Regions from separate parts of the Streptomyces sp. NBC_01013 genome, predicted to be linked through region 3. Evidence: riboswitches for the same ligand, from Rfam matches in the RefSeq annotation. Region 3 holds a riboswitch; each other region holds the start of a gene.
The links. A riboswitch is a leader RNA that binds a small molecule or an ion and turns the genes downstream of it on or off. The one in region 3 is predicted to bind thiamine pyrophosphate.

Region 1: another riboswitch for thiamine pyrophosphate. It lies ahead of OG538_RS09375 (thiamine ABC transporter substrate binding subunit); the one in region 3 lies ahead of thiO (glycine oxidase ThiO).
Region 2: another riboswitch for thiamine pyrophosphate. It lies ahead of thiC (phosphomethylpyrimidine synthase ThiC); the one in region 3 lies ahead of thiO (glycine oxidase ThiO).
Region 4: another riboswitch for thiamine pyrophosphate. It lies ahead of OG538_RS02675 (purine-cytosine permease family protein); the one in region 3 lies ahead of thiO (glycine oxidase ThiO).

The regions. Positions count from the first base shown of each region.
Region 1 covers NZ_CP108687.1:2,211,057-2,216,454, reverse strand. The annotation lists gene OG538_RS09390 (phosphatidate cytidylyltransferase) at 1-813, shown strand, start outside; gene OG538_RS09385 (hypothetical protein) at 917-1,444, opposite strand; gene rlmN (23S rRNA (adenine(2503)-C(2))-methyltransferase RlmN) at 1,753-2,859, shown strand; TPP riboswitch at 2,901-3,017, shown strand; gene OG538_RS09375 (thiamine ABC transporter substrate binding subunit) at 3,099-4,199, shown strand; gene OG538_RS09370 (ABC transporter permease) at 4,286-5,398, shown strand, end outside.
Region 2 covers NZ_CP108687.1:4,111,757-4,117,154, reverse strand. The annotation lists gene OG538_RS17810 (IclR family transcriptional regulator) at 1-532, shown strand, start outside; gene OG538_RS17805 (SsgA family sporulation/cell division regulator) at 634-1,071, shown strand; gene OG538_RS17800 (YibE/F family protein) at 1,152-2,483, opposite strand; TPP riboswitch at 2,554-2,687, shown strand; gene thiC (phosphomethylpyrimidine synthase ThiC) at 2,680-4,455, shown strand; gene OG538_RS17790 (hypothetical protein) at 4,507-5,328, opposite strand.
Region 3 covers NZ_CP108687.1:6,161,525-6,166,922, reverse strand. The annotation lists gene OG538_RS26860 (Rv2175c family DNA-binding protein) at 1-247, opposite strand, end outside; gene OG538_RS26855 (NAD(P)/FAD-dependent oxidoreductase) at 316-1,503, opposite strand; TPP riboswitch at 1,717-1,829, shown strand; gene thiO (glycine oxidase ThiO) at 1,827-3,008, shown strand; gene thiS (sulfur carrier protein ThiS) at 3,083-3,283, shown strand; gene OG538_RS26840 (thiazole synthase) at 3,286-4,080, shown strand; gene pknB (Stk1 family PASTA domain-containing Ser/Thr kinase) at 4,253-5,398, shown strand, end outside.
Region 4 covers NZ_CP108687.1:616,456-621,853, forward strand. The annotation lists gene OG538_RS02660 (hypothetical protein) at 1-733, shown strand, start outside; gene OG538_RS02665 (NUDIX hydrolase) at 807-1,310, shown strand; gene OG538_RS02670 (FBP domain-containing protein) at 1,367-1,861, shown strand; TPP riboswitch at 2,153-2,247, shown strand; gene OG538_RS02675 (purine-cytosine permease family protein) at 2,238-3,638, shown strand; gene OG538_RS02680 (dienelactone hydrolase family protein) at 3,711-4,445, opposite strand; tRNA gene OG538_RS02685 (tRNA-Pro) at 4,768-4,841, opposite strand; gene OG538_RS02690 (ATP-binding protein) at 4,892-5,398, opposite strand, start outside.

The DNA.
Region 1 (5,398 bases), 4.0 Mb from region 3:
CGTGCGGGCCGTGATCTGGGAGCCGCCATAGGGGTCGGTGTCGGGCTGGGTGCCGTCGTGGTCGCCTCGCTCTTCATCGTCAAGGCCGTCTTCGTCGGTGTGATCGTGGTCGCCGTCGTGGTGGGTCTTTGGGAGCTCACCTCCCGGCTGGAGGAGCGCAAGGGCATCAAGGCGCCTCTCGTCCCGCTCGCGATCGGCGGCGCGGCCATGGTCGTGGCCGGCTACGCCCGCGGCGCCGAGGGTGCCTGGATCGCCATGGCGCTGACCGCCCTGGCCGTGCTCGTCTGGCGGATGACCGAGCCGCCGGAGGACTACCTCCGGGACGTCACGGCCGGAATCTTCGCCGCGTTCTACGTGCCGTTCCTGGCAACCTTCGTCGCCATGCTCCTGACCGCCGACGACGGCGCGCAGCGGGTCCTGACCTTCCTGCTGCTGACCGTGGTCAGCGACACGGGTGCGTACGCCGTCGGCTGGCGGTTCGGCAAGCACAAGCTCGCGCCCCGCATCAGCCCCGGCAAGACACGTGAGGGCCTGTTCGGAGCCGTGGCCTTCGCGATGGTGGCCGGTGCGCTGTGCATGCAGTTCCTGATCGACGACGGTTCCTGGTGGCAGGGCCTGCTGCTCGGGCTCGCGGTCGCCGCCAGCGCCACTCTCGGTGACCTGGGCGAGTCCATGATCAAGCGCGATCTCGGGATCAAGGACATGGGCACGCTCCTCCCCGGCCACGGGGGGATCATGGACCGGCTGGACTCCTTGCTGCCGACCGCGCCGGTGGTCTGGCTGCTGCTGGTGATCTTCGTCGGCTCCGGCTGACCGGCTGCAGGCGTTTTTTCCGGGTGAGGGCCCGCCGTCCACTGGACGGCGGGCCCTCACTCATGTGCGGGGGAGGGCGGGCCGCCCGTGACGCCAGCACCCGTCAGCCCTGGTTGTGGAGGGCGGAACGCATGTGGTGATGGAGTTCCATGGCCCGGCGGCGCATCCATAGGATCCAGAGGCAGAACGCGGCCACGCCGACGGTGAAGACCAGCGGAAACACCAGCGAGCCGGTGCTCGCGCCGAGGACGAGCATGCCGACCGCGCTCAGACCCATGAAGCCCAGCCAGTACGGCAGCCACCGGCCACCCCGCTCCATCTTCCCCAGCTGATCGTCCACCAGCCGCCGCATCATCGCCCGCTCCTCGGGATCCCGCGGCACCGCACGATGCCGGATCCTGCGGTTGAGGCTGACGACCGCGCGGGGGTCGGCACCGGTGGCGCGGGCGGTTCTGCGGCGCTGAGCAGCGAGGACCCCGATGATCACAGCGGTGTAGAGCAGGCTCTGGGCCACCCATAAGCCCGGATGGTCATTCCGGCGGAACAGGGCGCTGAAGCCCAAGCCCAGCAAGAAGACCACGAGTGCCTGCCCGGCCAGGCTGTGATGGAACCAGTGCTTCACGGTGCGCACGACACGTACCTCCCAAGAATGTGGCGGAATGTCCCTCTCGGGTCCCGGATACCCCGCCCGGCCCGATCCATCGGCACCGTGGCCGGCCGCGTCGCCGCTCGCGTGCCGCCTTCACCGGGAGCCACGAACGGGCTCACCTGTGCGCGTACGGCCCGTGAGGGCCGGCCGCCCGGGGTGCGATCGGTCACTGTCCTGCGTGCGGCCGGGCCGTCGCGGGGCCGTCGCGGGGCCGTCGGCGGCGGCCCGATGACGGACCTCACCGCTGACGAGCACCGGCACCTCGGCGTGTCTGCGACACTGGAGGAACCATGCCTAAGCCCGGAGAACTCACTTTCGTCGCGCCCCGCGGAGCCAAGAAGCCCCCGCGCCACCTCGCCGACCTCACGCCCGCCGAGCGCAAGGAAGCAGTCGCCGCGACCGGCGAGAAGCCTTTCCGCGCGCAGCAGCTCTCGCAGCACTACTTCGCGCGGTATGCGCACGACCCGTCGGAGTGGACCAACATCCCCGCCGGATCGCGCGACAAGCTGGCCGAGGCGTTGTTCCCCGATCTGATGTCCGTGATCCGGCACATCAGCTGCGACGACGACACCACCCGTAAGACGCTGTGGAAGCTGCACGACGGGACGCTGGTCGAGTCGGTGCTGATGCGTTATCCCGAGCGCGTCACGATGTGCATCTCCTCGCAGGCCGGCTGCGGCATGAACTGCCCGTTCTGCGCCACCGGGCAGGCCGGGCTCGACCGCAACCTCTCCACCGCCGAGATCGTCCACCAGATCGTCGACGGTATGCGGGCGCTGCGCGACGGCGAGGTCCCGGGCGGACCGGCCCGGCTCTCCAACATCGTCTTCATGGGTATGGGCGAACCGCTCGCCAACTACAACCGCGTGGTCGGCGCGATCCGTCGGCTGACCGATCCGGAGCCCGACGGGCTCGGCCTCTCGCAGCGCGGGATCACCGTCTCCACCGTCGGCCTCGTCCCCGCGATGCTGCGATTCGCCGACGAGGGCTTCAAGTGCCGTCTCGCCGTCTCGCTGCATGCCCCCGACGACGAGCTGCGTGACACGCTCGTGCCCGTGAACACCCGGTGGAAGGTGCGCGAGGTCCTGGACGCCGCTTGGGAGTACGCGGAGAAGTCCGGCCGCCGCATCTCCATCGAGTACGCGCTGATCCGCGACATCAACGACCAGGCGTGGCGGGGCGACCGGCTCGGCCGGCTGCTCAAGGGCAAGCGGGTTCACGTCAACCTGATCCCGCTCAACCCGACGCCCGGATCGAAGTGGACCGCTTCTCGACCCGAGGACGAGAAGGCGTTCGTCGAGGCGATCGCCGCCCACGGGGTGCCGGTGACCGTGCGGGACACTCGTGGCCAGGAGATCGACGGGGCCTGCGGACAGCTGGCGGCATCCGAGCGCTGAGGCCGAAATCGGCCGTGTAGCCTGGGCTCGAAAGCAACTTCATATTCCGACAGGGGAGCGCCACAGCGCTGAGAGTGCGGCACCGAGAACAGGTTGGCCGCAGACCCTCTGAACCTCGCCCGGGTCATTCCGGGTAGGAAGTTCGGACCTTACTCAAGCTGTTGCGCCCTGCCCGCTTCCGGTTTCCGCCGGTGCGGGCAGGGCCGCGTCTCTTCCTGGTCATACCCAGGAGGAATCACATGAGCACCACCAGGAAGATCGCGGTGACGGCCGTCGCCGCCGCAATCGGCGCGACCGCGCTCACCGGATGCGGCAGCTCCGACGACTCGGCATCGGGTTCCGGTGGAACCCGGGGCACGGGCTCCAAGACCGTCACCCTCGTCAGCCACGACTCCTTCAACGCCTCCAAGGGCGTGCTGAAGGAGTTCACCCGGCAGACCGGTTACACCGTCAAGGTGCTGAAGAGCGGTGACGCGGGCGCGGCACTCAACCAGGAGATCCTGACCAAGGGCTCGCCGCGCGGCGACGTGTTCTTCGGCGTGGACAACACCCTGCTCTCGCGCGCCCTCGACAACGGGCTGTTCACGCCGTACGAGGCCAAGGGCCTCGACCGGGTCGCGGCCGACGTCCAGCTGGACGACAAGCACAGGGTCACCCCGGTCGACACCGGCGACATCTGCGTCAACTACGACAAGAAGTACTTCGCCGACAAGAAGCTCGCTCCGCCGCAGTCCTTCGAGGACCTGGCGAAGCCCGCGTACAAGAACCTCCTCGTCACCGAGAACGCCGCGACCTCCTCGCCCGGCCTCGGGTTCCTCCTCGGCAGCGTTGCCACCTACGGCGCGGACGGCTACCAGGACTACTGGAAGAAGCTGAAGAACAACGGCGTCAAGGTCGTCGACGGTTGGGAGCAGGCGTACAACGAGGAGTTCTCCGGTTCCGCGGGCGGCAAGAAGGCCAAGGCGGACCGGCCGCTCGTCGTCAGTTACGCCTCCAGCCCGCCCGTCGAGGTGCTGTACGCGGACCCGCAGCCGAAGACCGCCCCCACCGGCGTCGCCACCGGGACGTGCTTCCGCCAGATCGAGTTCGCCGGCCTGCTCGACGGGGCGAAGAACGCGGCGGGTGGCAAGGCGCTCCTGGACTTCCTGATCGGCAAGCAGTTCCAGGAGGACATGCCGCTCAACATGTTCGTCAGCCCGGTCACCAAGGGCGCGAAGGTGCCGGACCTCTTCACGAAGTTCGGTGCCACGGTCGACAAGCCGACGACCGTCGCCCCCGACGAGATCGCCAAGAACCGTGAGCAGTGGGTCCAGTCATGGTCCTCGCTCGTAGTGAAGTAGCGAAGACTCCCGCACGCGGACCGGGCGCGCGCGGGAAGGCCGCGCGCGTCCGGTCCCTGCGCGGGGGCGCGGTGCGGCTCGGTCTGATGGCCGTGCCCGTGGCGTTCTTCGCGTTGTTCTTCGCCTATCCCGTCGCCGCGATCGTGGGGCGCGGGCTCAAGGCCGAAGGCGTATGGCAGTTCGGCCGGTTCGGCGAGGTGCTGGGCCGGCCGGACATCCAGAACGTCCTCTGGTTCACGCTCTGGCAGGCCCTCGCCTCGACCGCGTTGACCCTGCTGGTCGCGCTGCCGGGCGCGTACGTCTTCGCGCGGTTCGACTTCCCCGGCAAGCAGGTGCTGCGGGCGGTCGTCACCGTGCCGTTCGTCCTCCCGACCGTTGTCGTCGGCACGGCGTTCCTCGCGCTGCTCGGCCGCGGCGGCTTCCTCGACGGGCTCTGGGGTGTGCGGCTCGACACCACGGTGTGGGCGATCCTGCTGGCCCACGTCTTCTTCAACTACGCCGTCGTCGTGCGCACCGTCGGTGGACTCTGGGCGCAGCTCGACCCCCGGCAGGAGGAGGCCGCGCGGGTCCTCGGCGCGGGGCGTTTCGCCGCTTGGCGCCGTGTCACCCTCCCCGCGCTCGGCCCCGCCGTGGCTGCCGCGGCGCTGATGGTCTTCCTGTTCACCTTCACCTCCTTCGGTGTCGTGCAGATCCTCGGCGGACCGGGCTTCTCCACGCTGGAGGTGGAGATCTACCGGCAGACCGCGCAGTTGCTCGACCTGCCCACGGCTGCCGTGCTGACCCTGGTGCAGTTCGTCGCGGTCGGCGCCGTGCTGGCCGTGCACGCGTGGACCGTGCGGCGCAGGGAGACCGCGCTGAAGCTCGTCGATCCGGCTCAGACGTCCCGCAGGCCGCGCGGAGCGGGCCAGTGGGCGCTGCTCGGAGGCGTGCTGCTGACCGTGCTGGTGCTGATTCTGCTGCCGCTCGGTGTCCTGGTGGAGCGGTCGCTCGATGTGTCCGGCGGCCACGGGTTCGCCTACTACCGTGCGCTGGCCTCGGCGGAGGCGAACAGCGGAACGTTCCTGGTCGCACCGATCGAGGCGATCGGGAACTCCCTGCGCTACGCCCTGGTCGCCACCCTCATCGCCCTGTTCGTCGGAGGACTGGCGGCCGCGGCCCTGACCAGGAAGGCGGGGCGGCTCGTCCGGGGATTCGACGCG
Region 2 (5,398 bases), 2.0 Mb from region 3:
CGATGGCGCACTGCAGAATCGTCGCAGCCGAATGACCCAGTCCCTGGGGCGGTGGCGGGACATCATCGGCGCCCCGGTGTACTGCGCCGTCTACCGCGACGGTGAGATCGAACTCGTCGCGGTCGCGGATACCCCGGCCACGCCGGCAGTGGAGGAATGGGCGGCCTTCGGCGAGACGGGCCATGCCCACGCGATCGGTCAGTGTCTGCTGAGCCAGCTTGACGAGCAGGCTCGCGAGGATCACGTGGACCGGCATCCCGTGCGCCCGCTGACCTGTCACTCCGTGCGCGATCGGCCGGCACTCCTTGAGCGACTGCGGTCGATCGAGCGTACGGAACCTGTCATCGAACGACAGGAGTACGCCCTGGGAACGGTCTGCGCGGCCATCCCGATCACGGCCGGATTCACGGCTGCCGCAATGGCCATTTCGGTCCCCCTTGACCAGGAAGAACGGTTGCTCCCCGCAGTCGAACGACTACGTTCCGAAGTGGCCAGCCTCTTGCGTTCGTTCGTGTTCTCTATCAGTATCTGAAAAATCACTCCTTGTGATCTGCTATCGGGTGCACCACGATGGCGTCAATAGGGCCATGGGGGATCATTCCTGGCCAGATTCATCTACTGCGGGGTTGAACGATGCGCGAGTCGGTTCAAGCTGAGGTCATGATGAGCTTCCTCGTCTCCGAGGAGCTCTCTTTCCGTATCCCGGTGGAGCTCCGGTACGAAGTGTGCGATCCGTACGCGATCCGGATGACCTTCCATCTGCCCGGCGACGCCCCCGTCACCTGGGCTTTCGGCCGTGAGCTGCTGCTCGACGGTCTCAACAGCCCCAGTGGTGACGGCGATGTGCACATCGGGCCCACGGAGCCCGAAGGCCTCTCCGACGTCCACATCCGGCTCCAGGTGGGCGCCGACCGTGCGCTGTTCAGGGCCGGCACGGCACCCCTGGTGGCATTCCTCGACCGGACGGACAAGCTCGTGCCGCTCGGCCAGGAGTGCACGCTGGGTGATTTCGAGGGCAATTTGGAAGAGGCACTGGGACGGATTCTGGCCGAGGAGCAGAACGCCGGCTGACGAAGGCGGTGCCCATGGCCTGTATGCCGGTCGAACAGCACACCTGCCGAACGGGTGAATCGCTCTCCGTGTCCGGGCACTCAGGACCTCGTCCGGCGGCGGTGCCCCCTGCCGCTTCGCGCGGATGCCGGAGCTCCGGAATCTGCGGCGAGTCCGGTGCGGTCCGCGGAGACGACCAGTGCCGCGAGCGCGGTGGTCACAGGTACCGAGGCGACCAGTCCGATCGAGCCGATCAGTGTGCGCACGATTTCCTCCGCCACCAGTTCGCTGTTGGCCACCGTCCCCACGCCGCTCTGGGCGATCGAGAACAGCAGCAGCAGTGGAAGCGCGGCGCCCGCATACGCGAGCACCAGGGTGTTGACCACTGAGGCGATGTGGTCGCGCCCGATCCTGATGCCTGCCCGGTAGAGATCCTTCGCGCTCATCGTCGGGTCCGCCTGGTGCAGTTCCCAGACCGCCGAGGTCTGGGTGACCGTCACATCGTCGAGCACCCCCAGGGAACCGATGATGACGCCGGCCAGCAGCAGTCCGCTCATGTCGATGTGCGGATACAGGCCGTGGATGAGGCCGGTGTTGTCGTCGGTGTTCCCGCTCAGAGTCGCCCAGCCGACGAAGAGCGAGCCGAGGAGCCCGATCAGCAGCAGCGAGATCAGGGTGCCGATGACGGCGACGGAGGTGCGGGCTGTCAGTCCATGGCAGATGTAGAGGGCGATCAGCATGATGGCGCTTGCCCCCACGACTGCCACGACCAGCGGGTTCGAGCCCTGCAGAATCCCCGGAAGGATGAACAGGGTCAGGATGGCGAACGACAGGGCGAGTGCCACCAGGGCCATTACCCCGCGCATTCTGCCCACGACGACCACGACCAGCGCGAAGATCCCGGCCAGCAGCATCAACGGGAACTTCCGGTTCACATCGGTGACGGAGTACTGGAGGTCATGGGGCGCGTCGGGGGCGTAGGCGACGACCACCCCCTGCCCGTCCCGTAGTTGCCGGGGCGCGTCGGGCTGGACGACCTCGACGAACTTCCGGCCCTTGTCCTGCCCGCTCGTGATCTCGACGGTGGCCTTCTTGCAGAGGGCGGCCCCTTCGGCCCGCTCGCCCGTGGGCGGTGCGGTCTCAACGCTGAGGGGCAGCTGGGAGGCGTTCACGTCCTTGCAGTCGACTCTGTCGATGTTCACCACCTTGCCCTGTTGGGTCTGCCGGTCGAAGCCGACACCGGTGCGCTCGTGCGCCGGCGCACCACCGGGCCAGAGGACCACGAGCCCGACGACGACCGCGGCCGCGAACGGAATCAGCACGGCGGCGATCACCTTGCGCAGATGGCCGGAGACGGGAGCGGCGGGCCCGTGGCTGTGCGTGTGCGCGTGCTGATGGGCCTGTGTTTCGAAGTCGCTATGAGGGGACGTCACCGGCCGATCATCGCAACTACGGAAGGGCCCTCTGTTCAGTCGGCCGATGAGGGCGCTAGCGTGGTGGCACCTTTGCACACGCGGGAGCTCGGAGCACCGGGCTGAGAGGGCGCTGATCTCCGTACGTCCGTACGGGACTCGCTGCGCCGACCGCCGAACCTGTTACCGGGTAATGCCGGCGTAGGGAGTAGGTCTCATGACCACATCGGACACGCGCACGCCTGCCTCGAATGAGAACGACGAGGCCGGAAAGTCCATCGGATGGCACAAGGGGTACGTCCAGGGCTCACGCCCGGACCTCCGGGTGCCGGTCCGTCAGGTGCACCTCACCAACGGCAAGGACGTGACGCTGTACGACACGTCGGGGCCGTACACCGATCCCTCGACCGAGACGGACGTCCGCCGGGGACTGGCGCCGTTGCGGGAGAACTGGATCATCGCCCGCGGCGACACCGAGGAGTACACGGGCCGTCCCGCACGCCCGGAGGACGACGGGCTGAAGCACACGTCACCGCGCGGTGGGCTGCGCAATCTGGACGCCGTCTTCCCCGGCCGTCCCCGACAGCCCCGGCGCAGCCGGGACGGGCGCCCCGTCACCCAGCTCGCGTACGCCCGGCGGGGCGAGGTGACCCCGGAGATGGAGTACGTGGCGATCCGGGAGAACGTCGAGCCCGAGACCGTGCGCGAAGAGATCGCCGCGGGCCGGGCCGTTCTGCCGGCCAACGTCAACCACCCGGAGATCGAGCCGATGATCATCGGCAAGCGGTTCCTGGTGAAGGTGAACGCCAACATCGGCAACTCCGCGGTCTCGTCCTCCATCGAGGAGGAGGTGGACAAGATGACCTGGGCGACCAAGTGGGGCGCCGACACGGTCATGGATCTGTCCACCGGCCGCAACATTCACACCACCCGTGAGTGGGTTCTTCGCAACTCCCCGGTGCCGATCGGCACCGTGCCGCTCTACCAGGCACTCGAGAAGGTGGACGGCAGGGCGGAGGAGCTGACCTGGGAGATCTACAAGGACACCGTCATCGAGCAGGCCGAGCAGGGCGTCGACTACATGACGGTTCACGCCGGCGTGCGCCTGCCGTACGTGCCGCTGACGGCGCGCCGCAAGACCGGCATCGTCTCCCGGGGCGGCTCGATCATGGCGGCGTGGTGCCTCGCGCACCACACGGAGTCGTTCCTCTACGAGAACTTCGAGGAGCTCTGCGAGATCCTTGCCTCGTACGACGTGACGTACTCCCTGGGCGACGGGCTGCGGCCCGGGTCGATCGCGGACGCCAACGACGAGGCCCAGTTCGCGGAGCTGCGTACGCTCGGCGAGCTGAACGCGGTCGCCAAGCGGTTCGGGGTCCAGACCATGATCGAGGGTCCCGGACACGTTCCGATGCACAAGATCAAGGAGAACATCGACCTCCAGCAGGAGATCTGCGAGGAGGCGCCGTTCTACACCCTCGGCCCCCTGACGACCGATGTGGCGCCGGCGTACGACCACATCACCTCGGGCATCGGTGCGGCGATGATCGCCTGGTGGGGTACGGCGATGCTCTGCTACGTGACGCCCAAGGAGCACCTCGGTCTTCCTGACCGGGACGACGTGAAGACCGGGGTCATCACCTACAAGATCGCGGCCCATGCGGCTGACCTGGCCAAGGGCCACCCGGGGGCGCAGGAGTGGGACGACGCGCTGTCGGACGCCCGGTTCGAGTTCCGATGGGAGGACCAGTTCAATCTGGCCCTCGACCCGGACACCGCACGGGAGTTCCATGACGAGACGCTGCCGGCCGAACCGGCGAAGACGGCGCACTTCTGCTCGATGTGCGGCCCGAAGTTCTGCTCGATGAAGATCTCCCAGGACATCCGGCGCGAGCACGGCGGTTCACAGGCGGAGATCGAGGCGGGGATGGCGGAGAAGTCCAAGGAGTTCGCGGAGGCGGGCAACCGGGTCTATCTGCCCATCGCGGAGTAGGTCCCGGAGCTCGGGAGGCCCTGCGACGGGCCTCCCGAGCCCCTGAACCCGTCAGTCCAGCTCGTGTTCGGGTCCCCCGAAGTCGGGACTGGTGAAGTCCGGACTGGTGAACGTCGGGCGGGGCGCGGCGGCCGGGCCGTCGTCCGGGCTGGAGAAGTCCGGCCTGCTGTAGCCGATCTTCGGGATGCGGTTGGCCGAGCGGTGCGGGATGCGCGCGGCGGGGGCGGCCCCCGGGTCGGCGAGTGCGTCCCTCAGGAACGGCAGGATCCCGCGTTCCAGCAGGGCGTGCCGCCAGGCCTCCCTGGCGCGGGCCACGTCCTCCGGCAGCTCCTCACCCTGCTCCTCGTCGGCCGGCGAGGTCGAGCCGTTGCGCAGAGCGGTGAGGAGAAGACCGACCGCGGCGACGAGGATCGCGGCCGCCGTGGCCGCCGTGAAGAACCAGCCCGCGCCCACCATGGTGTCCGCGAACGAGGGAGGCGGGTCGAGCGCCTTGAGGATGTAGCCGATGAGCAGGAAGATCACCGCGGCCGTACCTGCCAGCATCGGGGCCAGCACGGTGATGACGGCTCCTATGCCGGCGCCCGACTGGTGGGCGCCGGACTGGCCCGTGTCGGGTTCACCGCCCTCGTCCCGGGCGGCCGCAGCGCGGATCTCCTCGCGAGCCTTCACGTAGTGCTCGTACTCGGTGGCCGCAGCCGCCGTGATCAGCGCCGTGGCGGCCATCGCCATGGTGCGCAACTGCACCGGGTTGAGCCGTTCTCCGACAGCGGCCAGATCCGGTCGTTCATGGGCGTGACGCAGTGCGTCGTCGAGGATCCGCTCGTACTCGGGCCGGTCCTCGGTCAGCAGGTGCGGAGCGCTGTTCATGTGCATCCCCCGATGCTCCGTAGGGCCTGCGTGCCCGTTCTAGCCGGGCAGTCGGGCGGAAACGGAGGAGAGCCTG
Region 3 (5,398 bases):
CGTCGGAGTAGCCGTCGTCCCTCAGGAGCGTCAGGGTCCCCGAAAGGCCCTTGACCACCTTGTCGCCGTCGATGAAGGCGGCAGGCACCTGGAGCGCCCGGTTCTCACCACGTCGTACGGCGATGAGCTGGCCCTCCTTGACCAGCTGGCGCACGCGCGTCACCTGGACATCGAACATTTCGGCGATGTCGGGAAGGTGGAGCCAGGCAGGGACGAGAGCATCGATCTTTGCGTCAATCTCGGTCACGGGGACAAGCGTGCCATCCCGGACCGACAGTCGGTACCCGGGCCGACCGTACGGGGGCCGTACGGCCGTCAGAGCGTGGCCGATTTCAGGGGAACGGAGGGGTCGGCAACCTGCTCGGGGGCGAGCTCCACGCCGGTTTCGACGAGTTTGCGTCCCTGCGCCAGATCGCGCGGACGGCCGACCGCCAGTACGGCGACGAGCGCGCCGTCGCGCAGCCAGCACACCGTCCACGCCGGTTCGGCCGGGTCGCCGCGCCACACCAGGGCGTCGGCCCCCGTGTGGTGGCCCGCGTACTGGACGAAGCGGCCGAACTGCTCCGACCAGAAGTAGGGCACGGGGTCGTAGACCGGGGCCGGCCCACCGCCCTCCGGGCCGGCGAGGGGGGCAGCGACGGCGGCGGCGACGGTCCGGGGGCCCTGGAGGGCGTTGTCCCAGTGGTGGACGAGCAGCCGCTCTCCGTACCTGGCCGAGGGGAAGGAGGCGCAGTCCCCGACCGCGAACACATCGGGGAGCGAGGTGCGCAGCGAGGCGTCGGCGGTCACCGATCCGTCCGGCCCGAGCTCGATCCCGGATCCGGCGAGCCAGCCCGTCGCGGGCCGGGCACCGATGCCGACGACGACCGCGCCCGCCGGGAGGGTGCGGCCGTCGGCCAGGACCACGCGGCCGGGTTCGATGCGGGCGACCCGTGCGCCGGTGAGGAGTGCGGCGCCGCTCTGGGCGTACCAGCCGGCCATGGGGGCGGCCACCTCGGCGGGCAGGGCGCCGGCGAGCGGGCGGTCGGCGGCCTCCACGACGGTGACCGCACAGCCGGCCGCGCGGGCGGCGGTGGCGAACTCGGCGCCGATCCAGCCCGCGCCGACGACCACCACGTCGTGCTGCCGTTCGAGGACCGGCCGCAGCCGGGCGGCGTCGTCCAGGGTGCGCAGCAGATGGACCCCGGGCACGCCCTCGGAACCGGCCAGCGTCAGGGGCTCGGCTCCGGTGGCGATGACCAGGACCTCGTAGGGGACGGGCCCGTCGGGGGTGTCCAGTTCGTGGTCGGCCGCGCGCAGCGCGGTCACATCGAGGCCGAGCCGCAGGGTGATGTCCAGCGCCTCGAAGTCGATGTCGAACGCCGAGTCCTCGGCCTTGCCGAGGAGGACCGCCTTCGACAGCGGTGGGCGGTCGTACGGCTGGTGCGGTTCGGCGCCGATCAGCGTGACGGGGCCGGTGAAGCCCTGTTCGCGCAGGGCCACGGCGGTCTGCACGCCCGCCATGCCCGCTCCGGCGATCACGACGCGGCGGCTCTGCCGCGGCTCTGTCTGCTGCTGTCCGGTCTGCTCGTCCACCAGCCCACCTTAAACACCTGACGTTGCGTCAGGAAGTCGGTGTCCGGATCATCGCTGCCGGACCGCATCGCCCGTGCCCTCGCCCGCGGCACCGGCGGCTCCCTTGCCGGGGGCGCGGGCCAGGGGTTTAGGGTGGCCGTGCACATCACTCGCGGGAGCCCTGGCGTACCGGGCTGAGAGGGAGGCTGGACGGCCTCCGACCGTACGAACCTGATCCGGGTCATGCCGGCGAAGGGAGGGGCTGGACGCCCATGCGCACACACCGTGGGAACGGGTCCGACGTTCTCGTCATCGGGGGCGGCATCATCGGCCTGGTCGTCGCCTGGCGGGCCGCACAACGCGGCCTGGCCACCGCGGTCGTCGATCCCGACCCGGGCGGCGGGGCCGCCCAGGTGGCGGCCGGGATGCTGGCCGCCGTCACCGAACTCCACTACGGCGAGGAGATGCTGCTCGGCCTCAATGTCGCTTCCGCCGCGCGCTATCCGCTGTTCGCGGCCGAACTGGAGGCGGCGAGCGGACAGGACATCGGCTTTCGCGCCTGCGGCACCCTGGCCGTCGCGCTCGACGCCGACGACCGCGCCCACCTGCGCGAGCTGCACGCTCTGCAACGCCGCTCGGGACTGGAGTCGGAGTGGCTCACCGGCCGGGAGTGCCGGCGCCTGGAGCCGATGCTCGCGCCGGGCGTACGCGGCGGACTGCGGGTCGACGGCGACCACCAGGTCGACCCGCGACGCCTGGCCGCCGCGCTGCTGACGGCGTGCGAGCGGGCCGGGGTCGTCCTCCACCGCCAACCGGCAAAGCGGCTCTCGGTCACGGGCGGCCGTGCCGCCGGAGCCGTGCTGGCCGACGGTACGGAGGCGGGAGCCGATCAGGTCGTGCTTGCCGCGGGAAGCCTCAGCGGCCGGCTCGCGGGCGTGCCGGAGCACGTCCTGCCCCCGGTCCGCCCGGTGAAGGGCCAGGTGCTGCGGCTGCACGTGCCCACCGCGTACGCCCCCTTCCTGTCCCGCACCGTGCGGGCGGTGGTCCGGGGCAGCCACGTCTATCTCGTCCCGCGCGAGAACGGCGAGCTGGTCATCGGCGCCACCAGCGAGGAGATGGGCTGGGACACCACGGTCACGGCGGGCGGTGTGTACGAACTGCTGCGTGACGCCCACGAACTGGTGCCGGGCATCACCGAGCTGCCGCTCACCGAGACTCGCGCCGGTCTGCGCCCCGCCTCCCCCGACAACGCCCCGCTGCTCGGCCGCACCGCGCTGCCCGGCCTCCACCTCGCCACCGGCCACCACCGCAACGGGGTGCTGCTCACCCCCGTCACCGGGGACGCCATGGCGCAGCTGCTGGCCGACGGCGTGCTGCCCGACGTGGCCCGCCCCTTCTCCCCCGGCCGCTTCTCGCCCGCCGCCGCCCCCGTACGTCAGGAGCAGCCCGTATGACCGACCCCACCGCGCTTCCCGGCTCCGCGAGCGGCTCCGGGAACGCCGCCGCGAACGTGTCCGCGAACGCCTCCGTGAACGTCTCCGTGAACGGCGAGGCCGTCGCCGTCGCGCCGGGCACCACCCTGGGGACCCTGGTCGCCTCGCTGACCGGCGCGCCCTCGGGCGTCGCGGCCGCCCTGAACGAGACCGTCGTACCCCGCGGGCAGTGGCCCACGGCCGCGCTCAGCGACGGCGACCGGGTCGAGGTCCTCACCGCGGTCCAGGGAGGCTGACCATGTCCGACGACCTCTTCCCGCTCGGCGGCGCCGCTTTCGGCTCCCGGCTGATCATGGGGACGGGCGGGGCGCCCAGCCTCGACGTCCTGGAGCGGTCCCTGATCGCGTCCGGTACCGAGCTGACGACCGTGGCGATGCGCCGCCTCGATCCGACCGTGCAGGGCTCCGTGCTCTCCGTACTGGAACGGCTCTCCATCCGCGTGCTGCCGAACACGGCGGGCTGCTTCACGGCGGGTGAGGCGGTGCTCACCGCCCGGCTGGCCCGCGAGGCGCTCGGCACCGACTGGGTCAAGCTGGAGGTGGTGGCGGACGAGCGCACTCTGCTGCCCGACCCCATCGAGCTGCTGGACGCCGCGGAGACACTGGTGGACGACGGTTTCACCGTGCTGCCGTACACGAACGACGATCCGGTGCTGGCCCGGAAGCTGGAGGACGTGGGGTGTGCGGCGATCATGCCGCTCGGCTCCCCCATCGGGTCCGGCCTGGGCATCCGCAACCCCCACAACTTCCAGCTGATCATCGAGCAGGCACGGGTACCCGTGATCCTGGACGCGGGCGCCGGCACGGCGTCGGACGCGGCGCTCGCGATGGAGCTGGGATGTGCGGCCGTGATGCTGGCGTCGGCGGTGACCCGGGCCCAGGAGCCGGAGCTGATGGCCGCCGCGATGCGCCACGCGGTGGCGGGTGGGCGGCTCGCCCACCGCGCGGGGCGGATCCCCCGCCGCCACTTCGCCGAGGCCTCCTCGCCGGTGGCGGGGCGGGCGGCGCTGGATCCGGAGCGCCCGGCGTTCTGAGCCCGGCCGGCGGGGGTGCGTGAGGGGGATCTCATGTCCGTGCCACAGCGCGGCCCGACCCCCCGGGGCGCGGCCCTTCCATGACGAGGGATCGCATGTCCCTGTCACGGGTCGGCTGCAGTAGGGCTGCGGCCAGTCGGTCGTGTCCGCGGTGCCTCGTAGACTCGGCTGCGTGGATACGACCCTCCAGGACCCTCTCGTCGGGCAGCTGCTCGACGGCCGCTACCGCATCGATGCCCGCATCGCCGTGGGCGGCATGGCCACGGTCTACCGGGCCATGGACATCCGGCTCGACCGGGTGCTCGCCCTCAAGGTGATGCATCCGGCACTCGCGACCGACGCCTCGTTCGTCGAGCGCTTCATCCGCGAGGCCAAGTCGGTGGCCCGGCTCGCGCACCCCAACGTGGTCGCGGTCTTCGACCAGGGTGCCCAGGGTCAGTACGTCTATCTCGCGATGGAGTACGTGGCGGGGTGCACGCTGCGCGATGTGCTGCGTGAGCGCGGCGCGCTGCAGCCGCGTGCCGCGCTGGACATCCTGGAGCCGGTGCTCGCCGCGCTGGGGGCCGCGCACCGGGCGGGTTTCGTCCACCGGGACATGAAGCCGGAGAACGTGCTGATAGGCGACGACGGCCGGGTCAAGGTCGCCGACTTCGGCCTGGTCCGCGCCGTGGGCTCGGTCACGAACACCACCGGGACCATCCTGGGGACGGTTTCGTACCTCGCCCCCGAGCAGATCGAGCACGGCACCGCCGACACCCGCGCCGATGTGTACGCGTGCGGCGTCGTGCTCTACGAGATGCTCACGGGCACCAAGCCGCACACCGGGGACTCCCCCGCCCAGGTCATCTACCAGCACCTCAACGAGGACGTCCCGGCCCCCTCCGCCGTCGTCCCGAATCTCGCCGCCGCGCTCGACGCCCTGGTGGCGAGCGCCACGGCCCGCGACCCCGAGGTACGGCCGTTCGACGCGGTGGCGCTGCTCGCCGAATCGCGCCGGGCCCGCTCCGGCCTCACCGACGGGCAGCTGGACGCCCTGCCGCCGCAGGCCCTGACCGAGGTACGCGACGGCGCGGAGGACCGCACCAGTGTGATCCCGCGGGTGCTGCCGCCGGACCAGGGGACCGCCCACCACACCAGCCGGCTGGAGATGTCCCCGCCGCTGCCCCCGCAGTCGCCGGCCCGTCGGGCGTCGCTCCGAGGGGCGCCGCGTCGCGGGATCATCGCGGCGGTCCTCGCCGTGCTGCTGGTCCTGGGGGTCGGCGGTGGCGTCTGGTACATCAACTCCGGACAGTTCACCCATGTGCCCTCGCTGCTGGGC
Region 4 (5,398 bases), 5.5 Mb from region 3:
CCAGTGGCGCCACTCCCGGGTGGAGCGGGCGGACCTGGACCGGTTCCTGTTCGCACCCGAGGACGTGGTGGTCGTCGTCGGCCAGGACGGTCTGGTCGCCAACGCCGCCAAGTACCTCTCCGGGCAGCCGGTCGTGGGCATCGACACCGACCCCGGCCGCAATCCCGGCGTTCTGGTGCGCCACCGCCCGGCCGACGCGGCAGCGCTGCTACGGGCCGCCGTGGCCCCGGGCGCCCCCGCGGACGAGCTGACCATGGTCGAGGCGGTGGCCGACGACACGCAGCGGCTCGTGGCGCTCAACGAGATCTACCTCGGCCCGTCCGGGCACCAGACCGCGCGCTACCGCCTCGGCGTAGGGCCGGCGGACTCCCCCGCCGGGCCGCATGCCTCGTCCACCGAACCGCAGGCCTCGTCCGGCGTGCTGGTCGGCACCGGCACCGGCGCCACCGGGTGGCTGCGCTCCCTGTGGCAGGAACGCCGCAGCGCCCTGCCCCTGCCCGGTCCGTCCGACCCCCGGCTGCTCTGGTTCGTCCGGGAGGCCTGGCCGTCACCGGCCACGGGCACCTCGCTCGTCTCGGGCGAACTGGGCCGCGGGCAGGGGCTGCGGCTGACCGTGGAGTCCGACCGGCTGGTGGTCTTCGGCGATGGCATGGAGGCGGACGCGCTGGAGCTGACGTGGGGGCAGACCGTGCGGCTCGGCATCTCGGCCACCTCGCTGCGACTGGCCGTGTGACCGCCCGCCGGACACCGGCCCCGCACGTAGGCTCGGTGCCCCGTACCGGTCACCGAATCCCACGAGGAACACCATGGACAGCGAAGCGACTTCGCAGATCCCCGCCCGCAACTCCCGCCCGCCCCTGGCCCAAGCGGCTCTGGGTGTCGGCGTGATCGTGCGGGACGGGCAGGGACGGATCCTCCTCGGGCGGCATCACAGCGGCACCTGGGAGCTCCCCGGCGGCAAGGTCGATCCGACGCACGAGTCCATCGCGGCGGCGGCAGTACGTGAGCTCCGGGAAGAGACGGGGCTGGAGGCCGCCGAGCACGAGGTACGCGTGTTCGCGATGCTGCACGACGCGGTGCAGGGGATCAACCGGGTGACCATGGCCGCGCTGTTGACCTCCCGGGACGCCACCGTGCAGGTGACGGAACCCCATCTCATCAGCACCTGGCAGTGGATCCGGCCCGAGGACCTGCCGGCGCCGCTCTTCCACCCCACGGCGCAGATCCTCGCCGCCTGGCGCCCCGATCTCGGGATCACGCACCCTCCCGTGCACCGGCTGGACATCGTGACCGAGAGCACACAGGCATAGCCCTAAATCAATTAATCATTTGCCTAGGGCTCATAGGCAGAGTTAGCGTCGTCCGTATGAAGGCCGTGACCGAACAGGACATCCGCACATCGTTCGTCAACTGCTCCAAGGGAGAAGCCGGGCGTCTGCCGCTGCCCCGCGATCTCGACGAGCTGCCGTGGGACGATCTCGACTTCCTGGGGTGGCGTGATCTCTCTGCCCCGGGGCGCAGCTACATCGTCACCGAGCACGAGGGCCGGCCGACCGGAATCTCGCTGCGCTTCCCCTCCCAGCAGCGCGGTTTCCTCCACCGCAGCATGTGCTCACTGTGTCTGACCACGCACCCGGGCAGCGGAGTCTCCCTGCAGACCGCCCGCAAGGCGGGCCCGGCCGGGCGCGAGGGCAATTCGGTGGGTCTGTACATGTGCACCGACCTGGCGTGCTCGCTCTATGTACGGGGGAAGAAGGCCGTGGCCTCGGGCGCCCGCTTCAAGGAGTCGCTGACCGTGGAGGAGCAGATCGACCGCACGAAGGCCAATCTCTCGGCATACGTCGCCAAGCTCTTCGGCTGAGCGGGGACCGCCGTGCCCGCCCCGGCGCTCCTGCGGTCGGGACGGGCACGACCCTGCGCGCGGAACGGCTGCCCGGACGTGCTGGTACGTGATCCGGCCGGGGCCCGCTGTACGTCCCGCAGCCGTCGAGCCCGGCTCCGACCCGAAGCCGGCGCCGCCCCACCGCAGGCTAATCGCCGCGCAGACCTCCAACACCCGTGACAGCACGATCGGGCACGGCGGCTTCCGCTGCGCGTTCGCTGTCCGACCCGCCGCACCGCGACCCGCGCACGTCCGGCTATTCTGGCCGCCGCACCGGACACGGGGTGCCCCGCACAGGGGCTGAGAACACACCCGTCGAACCTGAACCAGTTAGCACTGGCGGAGGGATGTCTTCATGTCATTGCCGCATGCCCAGGACGAACACGCAGCCGCGGCCCCGCAGCCCGCGTTCCACGGGCGCATGCCCACTGCCGCCGGCGATCTGCGCATCGAAGCGCACGGGATAGCCCCCGTGCCCGAGGGCCGCCGCTACGGCAGGCCCGGAAGGCTGTTCACGGTCTGGTTCGCCCCCAACCTGACGATGACCGGCGTCTTCACCGGCACCGTCGGCATCGCGCTGGGCCTGGACTTCGCCACGGCGCTCACCGCCGTCGCGCTCGGCACGCTCCTCGGTGCCGTGCCCACCGCGTATCTGGGCACCTGGGGCAGCCAGACCGGCGCCGGCCAACTACCTCTCGCCCGGCTGGCGTTCGGCAGGGGTGTCGTGCTGCCCGGCGCACTGCAATGGCTGTCGTCCATCGCCTGGGACGCACTGATCGGCTTGTTCGGCGGTGACGCGCTGGCCCAGCTGTGCGGCTGGCCGTTCTGGCTGGGTGTGCTGGTCATGATGGCTGCCCAGGGTGCGCTCGGCGTCCTGGGGTACGAGGTGATCCACCGGCTCCAAACCATGATGACCTTCGCTCTCGCCGCCGCGTTCGCCGCGCTCTCCACGAAGCTCCTGAACGGTGTGCACCCCGCCGCCACCGGCACGGCGCACGGCGCCGACCGGGCGGGCGCCTTCGTCCTGACCTGCACGATCGCCCTGAGCCTGGCGCTGTCCTGGGCGCCGTACGCCAGCGACTTCAGCCGCTATCTGCCGCGCACGGCGTCCCGGCCGCACATGTTCTGGTGCACGCTCCTCGGGATCAGCTCCTCCTTCGTGGCAGTCCAGGCCCTCGGCCTGTGGGGCGCGTCCGTGTTCACCGACCAGACCGCCCGCGGCATCGACACACTGCTCGGCGGGGGCGCCCTCGGAGCGTTCGGACTGCTCGCCGTGGCGCTGGCCGCACTGTGCAGCAACGCCATGAACGACTACAGCGGATCGCTGGCGTTGCAGACGATGGGGGTCCGCCTGCCGCGTCCCGTGGCCGCGGCACTCGCCGCCGCACTCGGATTCCCGCTCGTGCTGTGGATGCATGCGGCCGACACCACGGCACGCTTCCAGAACGTCCTGCTTCTCGTGGGCTACTGGATCCCCGCGTTCGTCGCGATCGTGGCCGTCGACTGGATCGTCCGGGCCAAGGCCCGCGGCGGTTCCCCCATCGACCTGGCGACCGAGACCTCCCGCCCGCAGCCGTGGTGGCCGGCGCTGACCGCCTTCACCCTCGGCTTCGCGGCGGCGGTGCCTTTCATGAGCACCAGCCTGTACGTGGGTCCGGTCGCGGAGGCGCTGCACGGGGCGGACCTCGCCTACGGTGTGGCGTTCCTCGTGGCCCTGGCGGTCTATGCACCACTTCGCCTGCGCCACCGCCCCTGACGCGGCGGGACGTTCCGGTACGGGCCGACTCCGAGGCCGTGGTCTCCGGACACGGATTCCACGGCCGGAGCCTCAGTTGTCGGCCAGGGTGCGGTCGAGAAGGGGCAGCAGACCGTCCCAATGGCGTTGCAGGGCGGCTGAGTCGAAGGCATCGGTGTCGGACATGGTGAAGCCGTGGACGGTGCCGGGATAGACCTCGGAGGTGTACGTGACGCCCGAGGCTTCGACCTTCTGGTTGAGTTCGGCGAGGGCCTCGGGGGTCAGGTCGGCCTCGGCATGAGCGAAATAGACCTCTCCGGTGAGACGGCGCAGACTGTCGGGCCCGTCGGCGCCCACGGGGCCGTGGAATCCGGCTACGGCGGCCACCTCGCCGGGGTGGGCCACGGCGGTGCGCACCGCAAGGAGGCCGCCGATGCAGTAGCCGGTCACCGCGACCGGTCCGGCGCAGACCTCTGGCTGGTCCGTGAGGAACCGCAGGTAGGCGTCGGCGTCCCTCAGCGCGCGTTCGGCGCTGTGCGCCTCGATCAACGGCATCAGCTGCTCGAAGACCGTCGTGCGGACCTCGTCTCCGATGTGCTCGGGTAGTGCGATCACCGGTGCCGTGCCGGTGCGGTAGAAGATGTTGGGGACGAGCACGTAGTACCCGTGCCCGGCCAGCTCGCGGGCCATCTCCCGCAGCACGGGCCGGATCCCGAAGCCGTCCGGGTACATCAGCACGCCTGGGTACCGCTTGCCGCGGTCGGGAAAAGCGGCGAAAGCGTCGGCCTGGCCGTCCGTGGTGGGAATGTGCAACATCGTGCTGAGCATGGGTCTCCTGTCGTGGTTCACGTGTCGGGTTCTGACCAACACGACAGGAGGCGGAGCCCGTGCGGCAGCGGCTGATCCTCGGTCCGGCAGCAGGCCGGTACCGACCCGGACGGCGCTCAGAGGAGCGCCGGGTAGCCAATCAGTGAGTGGCGCAATGCCGTCCCGGTAGTCATCGTCCCAACGTAGCCCACCGGACAGAGCCGATGCCAGGCATCCCGGTCCACCGCGCGCGCCCCGAGCTCGTGCCGCTCGCACTCCACAAAACGATCAAGGGCCGTTTCAGATTGCTCTGAAACGGCCCTTGATCTACGACTCTCTCGAGTCGGGACGACAGGATTTGAACCTGCGACCCCTTGACCCCCAGTCAAGTGCGCTACCAAGCTGCGCCACGTCCCGCTGACCAGTCCCCCGGACTTGCCGGGCGGCTGCGCAGGACAAACATTACCTCACTCCGTGGACCGGATCGACGCCCGTGCCTGCTGGGCGCGGGTCGCCAGTCCCTCGGCGCCGCAGGCCGTGGCCAGCTTGTGGGCCCGGGCGAGCTCGCGTGGTGCCCTGATGGCGACGCCGTGGTCGAACAGGGCGAGCGCGAGCTCGTAGCCGGACGGGGACGCCTCCAGGTGGCGGACCGCTTCGCCCAGGAGGTGAGCGGCCTCCTCCGGGCGGGCGAAGAGGGCGACACAGCGCAGCGCCTCACCGATCGCCGTGTTCGTACCGAAGCGCTCGGCGTGCACGCGGGCGGAGTTGGCGAGCTGGGCGGCGCGGCCCGGGTCGTCGTCGGCCAGGGCGCGGGCCAGGTCTCCGGCCCAGGGGCCCCAGATGCCGTTGAACCTGCCACGCGGTTCGAGGGACTGGCCGGCCGCCTCCAGCTCCGTGACGGCCTCCTTCGTGCGTCCTTCGGCGAGCAACAGGCGGCCGCGCACGCACGGCGCGTCGGGCAGCACCATGGCACT